Regions from separate parts of the Streptomyces sp. NBC_00209 genome, predicted to be linked through region 3. Evidence: riboswitches for the same ligand, from Rfam matches in the RefSeq annotation. Region 3 holds a riboswitch; each other region holds the start of a gene.

What was found. A riboswitch is a leader RNA that binds a small molecule or an ion and turns the genes downstream of it on or off. The one in region 3 is predicted to bind thiamine pyrophosphate.
Region 1: it holds a riboswitch for thiamine pyrophosphate, as region 3 does, so the genes downstream of both, OG867_RS06960 (thiamine ABC transporter substrate binding subunit) here and thiO (glycine oxidase ThiO) in region 3, are expected to answer to the same signal.
Region 2: it holds a riboswitch for thiamine pyrophosphate, as region 3 does, so the genes downstream of both, thiC (phosphomethylpyrimidine synthase ThiC) here and thiO (glycine oxidase ThiO) in region 3, are expected to answer to the same signal.
Region 4: it holds a riboswitch for thiamine pyrophosphate, as region 3 does, so the genes downstream of both, OG867_RS01320 (purine-cytosine permease family protein) here and thiO (glycine oxidase ThiO) in region 3, are expected to answer to the same signal.

Annotation. Positions count from the first base shown of each region.
Region 1 is NZ_CP108121.1:1,621,219-1,624,846, reverse strand. It holds gene OG867_RS06975 (phosphatidate cytidylyltransferase) at 1-149, shown strand, start outside; gene OG867_RS06970 (hypothetical protein) at 215-742, opposite strand; gene rlmN (23S rRNA (adenine(2503)-C(2))-methyltransferase RlmN) at 861-1,967, shown strand; TPP riboswitch at 2,038-2,154, shown strand; gene OG867_RS06960 (thiamine ABC transporter substrate binding subunit) at 2,240-3,343, shown strand; gene OG867_RS06955 (ABC transporter permease) at 3,430-3,628, shown strand, end outside.
Region 2 is NZ_CP108121.1:3,468,259-3,471,886, forward strand. It holds gene thiC (phosphomethylpyrimidine synthase ThiC) at 1-1,551, opposite strand, end outside; TPP riboswitch at 1,544-1,677, opposite strand; gene OG867_RS15625 (YibE/F family protein) at 1,748-3,076, shown strand; gene OG867_RS15630 (SsgA family sporulation/cell division regulator) at 3,156-3,593, opposite strand.
Region 3 is NZ_CP108121.1:5,376,507-5,380,134, forward strand. It holds gene OG867_RS24410 (thiazole synthase) at 1-550, opposite strand, end outside; gene thiS (sulfur carrier protein ThiS) at 553-771, opposite strand; gene thiO (glycine oxidase ThiO) at 768-1,943, opposite strand; TPP riboswitch at 1,941-2,052, opposite strand; gene OG867_RS24425 (NAD(P)/FAD-dependent oxidoreductase) at 2,135-3,367, shown strand; gene OG867_RS24430 (IS481 family transposase) at 3,489-3,628, shown strand, end outside.
Region 4 is NZ_CP108121.1:272,931-276,558, forward strand. It holds gene OG867_RS01305 (hypothetical protein) at 1-599, shown strand, start outside; gene OG867_RS01310 (NUDIX hydrolase) at 670-1,176, shown strand; gene OG867_RS01315 (FBP domain-containing protein) at 1,227-1,721, shown strand; TPP riboswitch at 1,765-1,858, shown strand; gene OG867_RS01320 (purine-cytosine permease family protein) at 1,849-3,243, shown strand; gene OG867_RS01325 (alpha/beta hydrolase family protein) at 3,481-3,628, opposite strand, start outside.

The DNA.
Region 1 (3,628 bases), 3.8 Mb from region 3:
GCGAGTCCATGATCAAGCGGGACCTCGGGATCAAGGACATGGGCACGCTGCTGCCCGGCCACGGCGGGATCATGGACCGGCTGGACTCCCTGCTGCCGACCGCCCCGGTGGTCTGGCTGCTGCTCGTGCTGTTCGTCGGCTCCGGCTGAGACCGGCGTCCGCACATGGCTGAGGGGCCACCGCTCGCGAGCGGTGGCCCCTCAGCCATGTGGCGTCAGCCCTGTTCGCGCAGCGCCACCCGCATGTCGCGGTAGAGGGCCACCGCCCGGCGGCGCATCCACAGGATCCAGGCACAGAACACCGCCACGAAGGCGGCGAAGAGCAGGGCGTACCCGAGGGAGCCACGGGTGGCGCCCAGGACGAGCAGACCGATGGCGACCAGGCCCATGGCGCCCAGCCAGTACGGCAGCCACCGCTTGCCCCGCTCGATCCGGCCCAGCTGGTCGTCGACGAGTCGCCGCAGCACGGCCCGCTCCTGCGGGTCGCGCGGCACCTCGTGGTGGCGGATCTTCCGCAGGAGCCCGGCGACGGCGCTCGGGGAGGCGCCCGTGACCCGGCTCGTCCGCCTCCGCTGGAGGACCAGGGCCACCATCACGACGACGGTGTAGACGGCGCCCTGGACCAGCCACATGGCCGGATGCTCGTCGTGGCGTAACAGTGCGTTCAGACCCACGCCGAGTCCGAAGACCACCACGCCCTGCCCGATCAGGCTGTCGTTGAACCAGTGTTTGACGGTGTGCACGGCACCTACCTCCTGCGCGGCGGCTACGAACTCCCTGTGGTGTTCCGGTTACCCCGTGAGCCGTCCCTCACCGCGACGCACCGGGGTACCTCCGCGCGTCTGCGACACTGGAGGAACCATGCCTAAGCCCGGAGAACTCACTTTCGTCGCGCCCCGCGGAGCCAAGAAGCCGCCGCGGCACCTCGCCGACCTCACGCCCGCCGAGCGCAGGGAGGCCGTCGCCGCGGTCGGCGAGAAGCCGTTCCGCGCCCAGCAGCTCTCGCAGCACTACTTCGCGCGGTACGCGCACGACCCGGCCGAGTGGACCAACATCCCGGCCGGATCGCGGGACAAGCTCGCCGAGGCGATGTTCCCCGACCTGATGTCCGTCGTCCGGCACGTCAGCTGCGACGACGACACCACCCGTAAGACCCTCTGGAAGCTGCACGACGGGACGCTGGTCGAGTCCGTCCTGATGCGCTACCCGGAGCGGGTCACGATGTGCATCTCCTCGCAGGCCGGCTGCGGGATGAACTGCCCGTTCTGCGCGACCGGGCAGGCCGGTCTCGACCGGAACCTCTCCACCGCGGAGATCGTCCACCAGATCGTGGACGGCATGCGGGCCCTGCGCGACGGTGAGGTCCCCGGCGGCCCCGCCCGGCTGTCCAACATCGTGTTCATGGGCATGGGCGAGCCGCTGGCCAACTACAACCGCGTCGTCGGCGCGATCCGCCGGCTGACCGACCCGGAGCCCGACGGCCTCGGCCTCTCGCAGCGCGGGATCACCGTGTCCACCGTCGGCCTGGTGCCCGCGATGCTGCGGTTCGCCGACGAGGGGTTCAAGTGCCGCCTCGCGGTCTCGCTGCACGCCCCGGACGACGAGCTGCGCGACACCCTCGTGCCGGTGAACACCCGGTGGAAGGTGCGCGAGGTGCTGGACGCCGCGTGGGAGTACGCGGAGAAGTCGGGCCGCCGCATCTCCATCGAGTACGCCCTGATCCGCGACATCAACGACCAGGCGTGGCGCGGAGACCTGCTGGGCCGCCTCCTCAAGGGCAAGCGGGTCCACGTCAACCTCATCCCGCTCAACCCGACGCCCGGCTCCAAGTGGACCGCCTCGCGGCCCGAGGACGAGCGGGCGTTCGTGGAGGCCATCGCGAACCACGGCGTGCCGGTCACCGTCCGGGACACCCGGGGCCAGGAGATCGACGGCGCCTGCGGGCAGCTGGCGGCCTCCGAGCGCTGAGGCGGGCGACCGTCGGTGCCCGGGGTCACGGCCGAAAACGGCCGTGTAGCCTGGGGCCGAAATCAACTGCATATTCCGACAGGGGAGCGCCACAGCGCTGAGAGTGCGGCACCAAGGACAGGTTGGCCGCAGACCCTCTGAACCTCGCCCGGGTCATTCCGGGTAGGAAGTTCGGACCATACTCAAGCTGTTGCGCCCTGCCCGCTTCCGGCTCCGCGCCGGTGTGCGGGCAGGGCCGCGTCTCTTCCTGGTCACTCCAGGAGGAATCACACATGAGCACCACCCAGAAGGCCGCGGTGGCGGCCGTCGCCGCCGCGCTCGGCGTCACCGCGCTGGCCGGCTGCGGAAGTTCCGACGACTCGGCGTCCGGTTCCGGTTCGACCAAGGGCTCCGGTTCCAAGACCGTCACCCTGGTCAGCCACGACTCCTTCAACGCCTCCAAGGACGTGCTGAAGGAGTTCACCCGGGAGACCGGCTACACCGTCAAGGTCCTCAAGAGCGGGGACGCGGGCGCCGCCCTGAACCAGGAGATCCTGACCAAGGGTTCCCCGCGCGGCGACGTGTTCTTCGGCGTCGACAACACCCTGCTCTCGCGCGCCCTCGACAACGGCCTGTTCACGCCGTACGAGGCCAAGGGCCTGGACCGGGTCCCGGCCGATGTCCAGCTGGACGCGGACAAGCACCGGGTCACCCCGGTCGACACCGGCGACATCTGCGTCAACTACGACAAGAAGTACTTCGCCGACAAGAAGCTCGCGCCGCCGAAGACCTTCGCCGACCTGGCGAAGCCCGCGTACAAGGACCTGCTCGTCACCGAGAACGCCGCGACCTCCTCGCCCGGCCTCGGCTTCCTCCTCGGCACCGTCGGCACCTTCGGCGAGGACGGCTACCAGGACTACTGGAAGAAGCTGAAGGACAACGGCGTCAAGGTCGTGGACGGCTGGGAGCAGGCGTACAACGAGGAGTTCTCCGGCTCGGCCGGCGGCAGGAAGGCCAAGGCCGACCGCCCGCTCGTCGTCAGCTACGCCTCCAGCCCGCCCGTCGAGGTGCTGTACGCGGACCCGCGGCCGAAGACCGCGCCGACCGGGGTCGCCACCGGGACGTGCTTCCGCCAGATCGAGTTCGCGGGTCTGCTGGACGGCGCGAAGAACGAGGCGGGCGGCAAGGCCCTGCTGGACTTCCTGATCGGGAAGAAGTTCCAGGAGGACATGCCGCTCACCATGTTCGTCAGCCCGGTCGCGAAGGACGCGAAGGTGCCCGGGCTCTTCACCGAGTTCGGTGCCACCGCGGAGAAGCCGGCGACCGTCGCCCCGGACGCCATCGCCAAGAACCGTGAGCAGTGGGTCCAGTCATGGTCCTCGCTCGTAGTGAAGTAGCGAAGACTCCCGTACGCGGACCGGGCGCGCGCGGGAGGTCGGCACGCGCCCGGGCCCGGCGCGGGACCGCGGTGCGGCTCGGCCTGATGGCCGTGCCCGTCGCGTTCTTCGCCGTGTTCTTCGCCTACCCGGTCGCCGCGATCGTGGGCCGGGGGCTCAAGGCGGACGGCGTCTGGCAGTTCGGCCGGTTCGGCGAGGTGCTGACCCGGCCGGAGATCCGGGACGTCCTGTGGTTCACGCTGTGGCAGGCGCTCGCCTCGACCGCGCTGACCCTGCTGATCGCGC
Region 2 (3,628 bases), 1.9 Mb from region 3:
GTCGAGCGCCAGGTTGAACTGGTCCTCCCAGCGGAATTCGAACCGGGCGTCCGACAGCGCGTCGTCCCATTCCTGCGCCCCCGGATGCCCCTTGGCCAGGTCGGCGGCATGGGCCGCGATCTTGTACGTGATGACCCCGGTCTTCACATCGTCCCGGTTCGGCAGCCCCAGGTGCTCCTTGGGCGTCACGTAACAGAGCATCGCCGTCCCCCACCAGGCGATCATCGCGGCGCCGATGCCCGAGGTGATGTGGTCGTACGCCGGCGCGATGTCGGTGGTCAGCGGGCCGAGCGTGTAGAACGGCGCCTCCTCGCAGATCTCCTGCTGAAGGTCGATGTTCTCCTTGATCTTGTGCATCGGGACGTGCCCCGGGCCCTCGATCATGGTCTGCACGCCGAAGCGCTTGGCGACCGCGTTCAGTTCGCCGAGCGTGCGCAGTTCAGCGAACTGGGCCTCGTCGTTGGCGTCCGCGATCGACCCGGGGCGCAGCCCGTCGCCCAGTGAGTACGTCACGTCGTACGCGGCGAGGATCTCGCAGAGCTCCTCGAAGTGCTCGTACAGGAACGACTCCTTGTGGTGCGCCAGGCACCACGCCGCCATGATCGAGCCGCCCCGGGAGACGATGCCCGTCTTGCGCCGGGCGGTCAGCGGCACGTACGGCAGGCGTACGCCGGCGTGCACCGTCATGTAGTCCACGCCCTGCTCGGCCTGCTCGACGACGGTGTCCTTGTAGATCTCCCAGGTCAGTTCCTCCGCCCGTCCGTCGACCTTCTCAAGGGCCTGGTAAAGGGGGACGGTTCCGATCGGCACGGGTGAATTGCGAAGAACCCACTCACGGGTGGTGTGGATGTTGCGGCCGGTGGAAAGGTCCATGACCGTGTCCGCGCCCCACCGGGTCGCCCACGTCATCTTGTCCACCTCCTCCTCGATGGAGGACGTCACCGCGGAGTTGCCGATGTTGGCATTGACCTTCACCAGGAACCGCTTTCCGATGATCATCGGCTCGGTCTCCGGGTGGTTGACGTTGACGGGCAGCACCGCGCGGCCGGCCGCGATCTCCTCGCGCACCACCTCCGCCGGCACGTTCTCGCGGACCGCGACGTACTCCATCTCCGGGGTGATCTCGCCCCTGCGGGCGTACGCGAGCTGGGTGACGGGGCGGCCGTCCCGGCTCCGCCGCGGGCGGCGCGGCCGACCGGGGAACACCGCGTCCAGATTGCGCAGCCCACCCCGCGGCGAGGTGTGCTTGAGCCCGTCGTCCTCCGGGCGGGCGGGGCGGCCCGCGTACTCCTCGGTGTCGCTGCGGGCGATGATCCAGTTCTCCCGGAGCGGTGCGAGGCCGCGCCGGACGTCGGTCTCGGCCGCGGGGTCGGTGTACGGCCCGGACGTGTCGTACAGCGTCATGTCCTTGCCGTTGGTCAGGCGCACCTGGCGGACCGGCACCCGGATGTCGGGGCGCGGCCCCTGGACGTATCCCTTGTGCCAGCCGATGGACTTCCCGGCCTCGTCGCCCTGATTGGAGGCAGGCGTGCGTGTGTCCGATGTGGTCATGAGACCTACTCCCTACGCCGGCATTACCCGGTAACAGGTTCGGCGGTCGGCGCAGCGTCTCCCGTACGGTCGTACGGCGGTCAGCGCCCTCTCAGCCCGGTGCTCCGAGCTCCCGCGTGTGCAAAGGTGCCACCACGCTAGCCCTCGGACGGGCGAGCTGAACAGAGGGCCCCGTCCTTCTTGCGATGATCGGCCGGTGACGCCCCCTCATCGCGACTCAGAACCGCAGGGCCATCAGCACGCGCACACGCACAGCCATGGCCCGGCCGCACCCGTCTCCACCCATCTGCGCAAGGTGATCGCCGCCGTGCTGATCCCCTTCGCGACCGCCGTACTCGTCGGTCTCGTGGTGCTCTGGCCGAATGGTGCGCCGGCGCACGAACGGACCGGCGTCGGTTTCGACCGGCAGACCCAGCAGGGAAAGGTGGTGAGCGTCGTCGAGGTCGACTGCAAGGACGTGAACGCCGCCCAGCTTCCCGTCAGCGGCGAGACCCAACCCCCCGAGGGCCGGTCGGCTTCCGGCGGACTCTGCGAGAAGGCCACCGTCGAGGTCACCACCGGCCCCGACTCGGGGCGCCGGTTCGTCGAAGTCGTGCAGCCGGACGCGCCGAGGCAACTGCGGGAGGGCCAGGGGGTGGTGGTGGCGTACGCCCCCGACGCGCCCCATGACCTCCAGTACTCCGTGACGGACGTGAACCGGAAGTTCCCGCTGATACTGCTGGCCGGGATCTTCGCCCTCGCGGTGGTGCTCGTGGGCAGGATGCGCGGGGTCATGGCCCTGGTGGCGCTCGCCCTGTCGTTCGCCGTACTGACCCTGTTCATCCTTCCGGCGATACTTCAGGGCTCGAATCCGCTGCTGGTGGCGGTCGTCGGGGCCGGAGCGATCATGCTGATCGCGCTCTACATCTGCCACGGGTTGACCGCCCGCACCTCCGTCGCCGTCATCGGCACCCTGATCTCACTGGTCCTGATCGGGCTGCTGGGCTCGCTCTTCATCGGCTGGGCGAGCCTGAGCGGGAACACCGACGACAACACCGGCCTCATCCACGGCCTGTATCCGCACATCGACATGAGCGGACTGCTGCTGGCCGGCGTCATCATCGGCTCCCTGGGAGTGCTTGACGACGTCACGGTCACCCAGACCTCGGCGGTCTGGGAGCTGCGCCAGGCGAACCCCACCATGAGTGCGAATCAGCTCTACCGGGCAGGGATCAGAATCGGCCGCGATCACATCGCCTCCGTGGTCAACACCCTGGTGCTCGCCTATGCGGGCGCCGCGCTGCCCCTCCTGCTGCTGTTCACGGTCGCGCAGAGCAGTGTGGGGACGGTCGCCAACAGCGAGCTGGTGGCGGAGGAGATCGTGCGCACCCTCGTGGGCTCGATCGGACTGGTCGCCTCCGTGCCGGTGACGACAGCGCTCGCGGCGCTGGTCGTCTCCGCGGACCGCACGGGGGTCGGCGCGGAAGCCGGGGCTTCGGCACCCGTGCGGAGCGGCAGGGGCCGGCGACGGCGGGCGAGGTCGTGACCTGAACACACAGCGTGATTCACCCGATCGGCAGGTGTCGTGTTCGAGTGCCAAGACGGCTCCCGGGCCGTGGACCGCTTCAGCCCGCGTTCTGCTCTTCGGCCAGAATGCGCCCCAGCGCCTCCTCCAAGTTGCCGTCGAAGTCACCCAGCGTGCACTCCTGCCCGAGCGGCACCAGCTTGTCCGTACGGTCGAGGAAGGCGACAAGAGGTGCCGTGCCCGCCCGGAAGAGCGCACGGTCGGCGCCCACCTGCAACCGGATGTGTACATCACACAGCCCCTCAGGCTCGGTCGGCGCGATGTGCACATCGCCGTCGCCACTGGGGCTGTTGAGGCCGTCGAGCAGCAGCTCACGGCCGAAGGCCCAGGTGACGGGGGCGTCGCCGGGCAGATGGAAGGTCATCCGGATCGCGTACGGATCGCACACTTCGTACCGGAGCTCCACCGGGATACGGAATGAGAGCTCCTCGGAGACGAGGAAGCTCATCATGACCTCAGCTTGAACCGACTCGCGCATCGTTCAACCCCGCAGTAGATGAATCTGGCCAGGAA
Region 3 (3,628 bases):
CCAGGATCACCGGCACCCCGGCCCGCTCGGTGATCAGCTGGAAGTTGTGCGGGTTGCGGATGCCCAGGCCCGAGCCGATGGGGGAGCCGAGCGGCATGACCGCCGCACACCCCACGTCCTCCAGCTTCCGGGCCAGGACCGGGTCGTCGTTGGTGTACGGCAGCACCGTGAATCCGTCGTCCACCAGGATCTCGGCGGCGTCCAGCAGCTCGACCGGGTCCGGCAGCAGCGTCCGCTCGTCGGCCACCACCTCCAGCTTCACCCAGTCCGTGCCCAGCGCCTCACGGGCCAGCCGGGCGGTGAGCACGGCCTCCCCGGCGGTGTAGCAGCCGGCGGTGTTCGGCAGCACCCGGATGGACAGCTTCCGCAGTACGGAGAGCACCGAGCCCTGCACGGTCGGGTCGAGGCGGCGCATCGCGACGGTGGTCAGCTCGGTGCCGGACGCGATCAGAGACCGCTCCAGCACGTCCAGGCTGGGCGCCCCGCCCGTGCCCATGATCAGCCGGGAGGCGAAGTCGCTGCCGCCGAGGGTGAGCAGATCGTCGGACATCGTCAGCCTCCCTGGACCGCGGTCAGGACCTCGACCCGGTCGCCGTCGGCGAGCGCGGCGGCGGGCCACTGGCCACGCGGCACCACGGTCTCGTTGAGTGCGGCGGCCACCCCCGCCGTCGCGTCGGTCAGCGTCGCGACCAGGGCGTCCAGGGTGGTGCCCGGCGCGACGGCGGCCGGGGCGCCGTTCACGGACACGGTGAGCGGGGTGGGCTCGGTCATGCGGGCTGCTCCTGGGGTGCGGGGACCGGGGCGAACCGGCCGGGGGAGAAGGGGCGGACCGCCTCGGGCGGCTCGCCGCCGGCCAGCAGCGACGCCATGGCGTCCCCGGTGACGGGGGTGAGCAGCACGCCGTTGCGGCCGTGGCCGGTGGCGAGGTGGAGGCCGGGCAGCGCGGTGCGGCCGAGCAGCGGGGCGTTGTCGGGCGACGCGGGGCGCAGGCCGGCGCGGGTCTCGGTGAGCGGCAGCTCGGTGATGCCGGGCACCAGCTCGTGGGCGTCGCGCAGCAGCTCGTAGACCCCGCCCGCGGTGACGGTGGTGTCCCAGCCCATCTCCTCGGTGGTGGCGCCGACGACCAGCTCACCGTTCTCGCGCGGTACGAGGTAGACGTGGCTGCCCCGGACCACCGCGCGCACGGTGCGCGAGAGGAAGGGGGCGTACGCCGGGGGCACGGTGAGGCGCAGCACCTGGCCCTTGACCGGGCGCACCGGCGGCAGGACGTGGGCGGGGACCCCGGCGAGCCGGCCGCTGAGGCTGCCCCCGGCGAGCACGACCTGATCGGCGGCCACCTCCGTACCGTTGTCGAGCACGGCCCCCACGGCCCGGTCCGCGACCACGGAGAGCCGGTCGGCGCGGTGGCGGTGGAAGACCACTCCGGCCCGTTCGCACGCGGTGAGCAGCGCGGCGGCGAGGCGGCGCGGGTCGACCTGGTGGTCGCCGTCCACCCGGAGGCCGCCGCGCACGCCCGGGGCGAGCATCGGTTCCAGGCGGCGGCACTCGCGCCCGGTCAGCCACTCCGACTCCAGGCCCGAGCGGCGTTGCAGCTCGTGGAGCTCGCGCAGATGGGCGCGGTCGTCCGCGTCGAGCGCGACGGCCAGGGTGCCGCAGGCGCGGAAGCCGATGTCCTGCCCGCTCGCCTCCTCCAGCTCGGCCGTGAACGACGGATAGCGCCGGGCCGAGGCGAGGTTGAGCCCGAGCAGTGTCTCCTCGCCGTAGTGCAGTTCGGTGACGGCGGCCAGCATCCCGGCCGCGACCCGGGCCGCTCCGCCGCCCGGCTCGGGGTCGGCGAGCGCGACGGTCAGACCGCGCCGCGTGGCCCGCCAGGCGGTCACCAGGCCGATGACGCCGCCCCCGATGACGAGGACGTCGGACCCTTCGGTGGGATGGGTGCGCATGGGTGTCCAGCCCCTCCCTTCGCCGGCATGACCCGGATCAGGTTCGTACGGTCGGAGGCCGCCAGCCTCCCTCTCAGCCCGGTGCGCCCGGGCTCCCGCGTGTCTTACGGTGGCCAGCCTAACGACCTCACCCGGCGGACCGGATAGGGGGCGCTCTTCCTGATGGATCGTCAGCTACGTAGGGTGGACAGGTGAGCGAGCAGCAGCGGGCAGAGCGGACGGAACGCCGGGTCGTCGTCGCGGGCGCGGGCATGGCGGGCGTGCAGACCGCCGTCGCCCTGCGGGAACAGGGCTTCACCGGCCCCGTCACGCTGATCGGCGCCGAACCCCACCAACCCTACGACCGGCCCCCGCTGTCCAAGGCGGTGCTGCTCGGCAAGGCCGAGGAGTCCGCCTTCGACATCGACTTCGAGGGGCTGGACATCGCCCTGCGCCTGGGCTGCGAGGTCACCGGAGTCCGCGCCGGAGACCACGAACTCGACACCTCCGAGGGCCCGGTCCCCTACGACGTCCTGGTCCTCGCCACCGGCGCCGAACCCGTCGCCCTGCCCGGCTCCGCCGGGGTCCCCGGCGTCCACCTGCTGCGCACCCTGGACGACGCGGCCCGGCTGCGCCCCGTCCTCGAAGCCGGGCACCCCGTCGTGGTCGTCGGCGCCGGCTGGATCGGCGCCGAGTTCGCCACCGCCGCCCGTGCCGCCGGCTGCGAGGTCACCGTCGTGGAGGCCGCGGACCGACCCCTGGCCGGTGCCCTGCCCGCCGAGGTCGCCGCCCCGATGACCGCCTGGTACGAGGAGAGCGGCGCCCGGCTCCTCACCGGCGCCCGGGTCGCCCGCGTCGAGCCCGGCACGGTGGTCCTCGCCGACGGGCGCACCCTCCCGGCCGGCGCGGTCGTCGTCGGCATCGGCGCCCGCCCCGCCACCGGCTGGCTCGCCGGCTCCGGCATCGCGCTCGGGCCCGAGGGCTCGGTGACCGCCGACGCGGCGCTGCGCACCTCGCTGCCGGATGTGTACGCGGTCGGCGACTGCGCCTCCTTCCCCTCGGCCCGCTACGGCACCCGCCTGGTCGTCCACCACTGGGACAACGCCCTCCAGGGGCCCAGGACCGCCGCCGCGCACATCGCGACGGAGGGCGCCGGCATCCCGCCGTACGACCCCGTGCCCTACTTCTGGTCCGAGCAGTTCGGCCGGTTCGTGCAGTACGCCGGACACCACGCGGACGCGGACACCCTGCTGTGGCGCGGCGACCCGGCCGGGCCCGCCTGGTCGGTGTGCTGGCTGCGCGACGGCGACCTGGTCGCGGTGCTCGCGGTGAGCCGCCCGCGCGACCTGGCCCAGGGGCGCCGGCTCGTCGAGGCGAGGGCCCGGATCGACGCGGACCGGGCCGCAGACCCCTCCGTACCGCTCAAGTCGGCGGTCCTGCCCTAGGTGTTCTGTCCGAGGAGGTTGTGGACGGGTGAGCCATATCTCGGCTGAGGGATCTTGAACGGGTGAGGGCCTTCCGGGTTCGGTGTGGATTGCGACATCTGCACCGACCAGAAAGGCCCTCGTGCCCCACCGTAATGCACCCCTGACCGAGACCGGCCGCCTGCGTCTGGCCCACTGCGTCGTCGAGGACGGCTGGCCCCTGCGGCGGGCGGCCGAGCGCTTCCAGGTCTCACCCACCACCGCCCAACGATGGGCGAGCCG
Region 4 (3,628 bases), 5.1 Mb from region 3:
ACCTCGCCGGCCAGCCGGTCATCGGCATCGACACCGATCCGGGCCGCAACCCCGGCGTCCTGGTGCGCCACCGGCCGGCCGACGCGGCGGCGCTGATGCGGGCGTCCGTGGTGCCGGCCGGGCGGGCCGACGCGCTGACGATGGTGGAGGCGGTGGCCGACGACACGCAGCGGCTGCTCGCCCTGAACGAGGTCTACCTGGGCCCGCCCGGCCACCAGACGGCCCGTTACCGGCTCGGGCCCGACACCGCGGACTCCCCCGCCGAGCCGCAGGCGTCCTCCGGCGTCCTGGTCGGCACCGGCACCGGGGCGACCGGCTGGCTGCGCTCGCTCTGGCAGGAGCGTCGCAGCCCCCTCCCGCTGCCCGGACCCGCCGATCCCCGGCTGCTCTGGTTCGTCCGGGAGGCGTGGCCCTCGCCGTCGACCGGCACCTCGTTCGTCGCGGGCGAGCTGGGGCCCGGGCAGGGGCTGCGGCTGACCGTGGAGTCGGACCGGGTGGTGGTGTTCGGCGACGGGATGGAGGCGGACGCGCTGGAGCTGACGTGGGGGCAGAGCGTACGGCTCGGCGTCTCCGAGACCTCGCTGCGGCTGGCGGTGTGAGCGCGGCGGCGGACACGGCATCCCCGTAAGCTCCTCAACGCCCACCGCCCCGCCCCTTCAGAGGAGCAGCATGGCCACCGAGGACCCCCTCGCCCCTTCCCGTAACACCCGGCCGCCCAAGGCCCAGGCGGCGCTGGGGGTCGGGGTGATCGTGCAGGACGCGCAGGGCCGGATCCTGCTCGGCCGGCACCACAGCGGCACCTGGGAGCTGCCCGGCGGCAAGGTCGACCCGGTACCGGAGTCCGTCGCGGCGGCCGCCGTGCGGGAGCTGCGCGAGGAGACCGGGCTGACGGTCCCCGAGGACCGGGTCACCGTCTTCGCGATGCTGCACGACGCCCTCGGCGGCATCAACCGCGTGACGATGGCCGCCCTGGTGCGCGTGGACACCGGCGCGGCGCGGGTGACCGAGCCGCATCTGATCAGCACCTGGGAGTGGACGCCGCTCGACGCGCTCCCGTCGCCGCTCTTCGACCCGTCGGCGCAGATCCTCGCGACCTGGCGCCCGGACCTCGGCATCCCGCATCAGCCCGTTCACCGGCTCCCCCTCGCGACCGAGAAGCCCCAGGTGAGCCCCTAAGCAAATTAATCGTTTGCCTAGGGGCCATAGGCAGAGTTAGCTTCGTGGGTATGAAGGCCCTGACCGAGCAGGACATCCGCTCATCGTTCGTGAATTGCTCCAAGGGGGAAGCCAAGCGCCTGCCGCTCCCCCGCGATTTCGAGGAACTGCCGTGGGACGACCTCGACTTCCTCGGCTGGCGCAACCTGTCCGCGCCGGGACGCAGCTACATCGTCACCGAACACGAGGGCAGGCCCGCCGGGATCTCGTTGCGCTTCCCGTCGCAGCAGCGCGGCTTCCTGCACCGGAGCATGTGCTCGCTCTGCCTGACCACGCACCCGGGCAGCGGGGTCTCCCTGATGACCGCCCGCAAGACCGGTCCCGCCGGGCGTGACGGCAATTCCGTCGGCCTGTACATGTGCACCGACCTGGCCTGCTCGCTGTATGTGCGCGGGAAGAAGACGGTGGACTCCGGGGCCCGCTTCAAGGAGAGCCTGACCACGGAGGAGCAGATCGCGCGCACGGTCGGCAATCTCCACGCGTTCGTGAAGAAGCTCTTCAGCTGACCCTCGCGACGACATCGGGCGGGCCGGCGCTATTCTGGCCGCCACACCGGACACGGGGTGCCCCGCACGGGGCTGAGATCACACCCGTCGAACCTGAACCAGTTAGCACTGGCGGAGGGATGTCTTCATGTCGTTGCCGTATGCCCAGGACGAGCGCGCCGCTTTCGGCGGGCGGATGCCCACCGCCCCCGGCGATCTGCGCATCGAGGCGAACGGGATAGCCCCGGTCCCCGAGGACCGCCGCTACGGCCGGGCGGGCCGGCTGTTCACCGTCTGGTTCGCGCCCAACCTGACCATGACCGGCGTCTTCACCGGCACCGTCGGCATCGCGCTCGGCCTGGACTTCGCGACCGCGCTCACCGCCGTCGTGCTCGGCACCCTCGTCGGCGCCGCGCCGACCGCGTATCTGGGCACCTGGGGCAGCCGCACCGGGTCCGGGCAACTGCCGCTCGCCCGGCTGGCGTTCGGACCGGGCGTCGTGCTGCCGGGCGCCCTGCAATGGCTGTCGTCCATCGCCTGGGACGCCCTGATCGGTCTGTTCGGCGGGGACGCGCTGGCACAGCTGTGCGGCTGGCCGTTCTGGCTGGGGGTGCTGGTCATGATGGCCGCGCAGGGTGCGCTCGGGGTGCTGGGTTACGAGGTGATCCACCGGCTCCAGACCGTGATGACGTTCGCCCTGGCCGCCGCCTTCGCCGTGCTCGCCGCGAAGCTCCTGAACGGGGTGGACCCGGTGACCGCTCCGGCCGTGCACGGCGCGGACCGGGCCGGGGCGTTCGTCCTGACCTGCACCATCGCCCTGAGCCTGGCGCTGTCCTGGGCGCCGTACGCGAGCGACTTCAGCCGCTACCTGCCGCGCGAGACGTCCCGGCCGCGCATGTTCTGGTGCACGCTGGGCGGGATCAGCGCCTCCTTCGTGGCGGTCCAGACGATCGGGCTGTGGGGTGCGTCGGTCTTCACGGACCAGACCGCGCGCGGCATCGACTCGCTGCTCGGCGGGGGCGCGCTCGGGGCGTTCGGGCTGCTCGCGGTGGCGCTGGCCGCACTGTGCAGCAACGCGATGAACGACTACAGCGGTTCGCTCGCGTTGCAGACCATGGGGGTACGGCTGCCGCGTCCGGTGGCCGCGGCGCTCGCCGCCGCCCTGGGGTTCCCGCTGGTGCTGTGGATGCACGCGGCGGACACGACCGCCCGCTTCCAGAACGTGCTGCTGCTCGTCGGCTACTGGATCCCCGGCTTCGTGGCGATCGTGTCCGTGGACTGGCTGGTCCGCGCCCGGGCCCGGCGGGGCGCCCCCGTCGACCTCGCGGCCGAGCACGCCCGGCCGCGCCCGTGGTGGCCGGCGCTCGCCGCGTTCGCCGTGGCCTTCGCGGCGGCGGTGCCGTTCATGAGCACCGGGCTGTACGTGGGGCCGGTGGCCGAGGCGTTGCACGGGGCGGACCTGGCGTACGGGGTGGCGTTCCTCGTGGCGCTCGCGGTGTACGCCCCGCTGCGGATGCGCCGGCCACGGCCGCCAACTGCTTGACCGCCACGCGTCGTCTCCTCCCCCGGACCGACGCGGCGCGAGGGACACCATCGACCGGGTAGGTGACAGCTCCGCGGCCTCTGAACCGCGTGGCGCGGCGCGGAATCGGGCCTGCCTGTCACACCGGCCGGCGAGCCGTTCCGGCCCCCCGCGAAGTTCTGCGCGGGGGGCCAGGAATCTGTGCACGCGATGCCACGTTTCCGCCGCTCCAGGGGTTGTTGGGGTCGGTGCGGGGGGTTACGGCCGCGTGCGCGGGTGGCCCTTCCCCGGCCGTCCGAAGAGGTGGTCGATCCAGCGGGTGACGTCGGGCAGGGACGCCGACAGGACGCCGCGGTGGTCGGCTTCGGGGTAGGTGTACGAGGTGACGTGGACGCCGTTCGCCCGC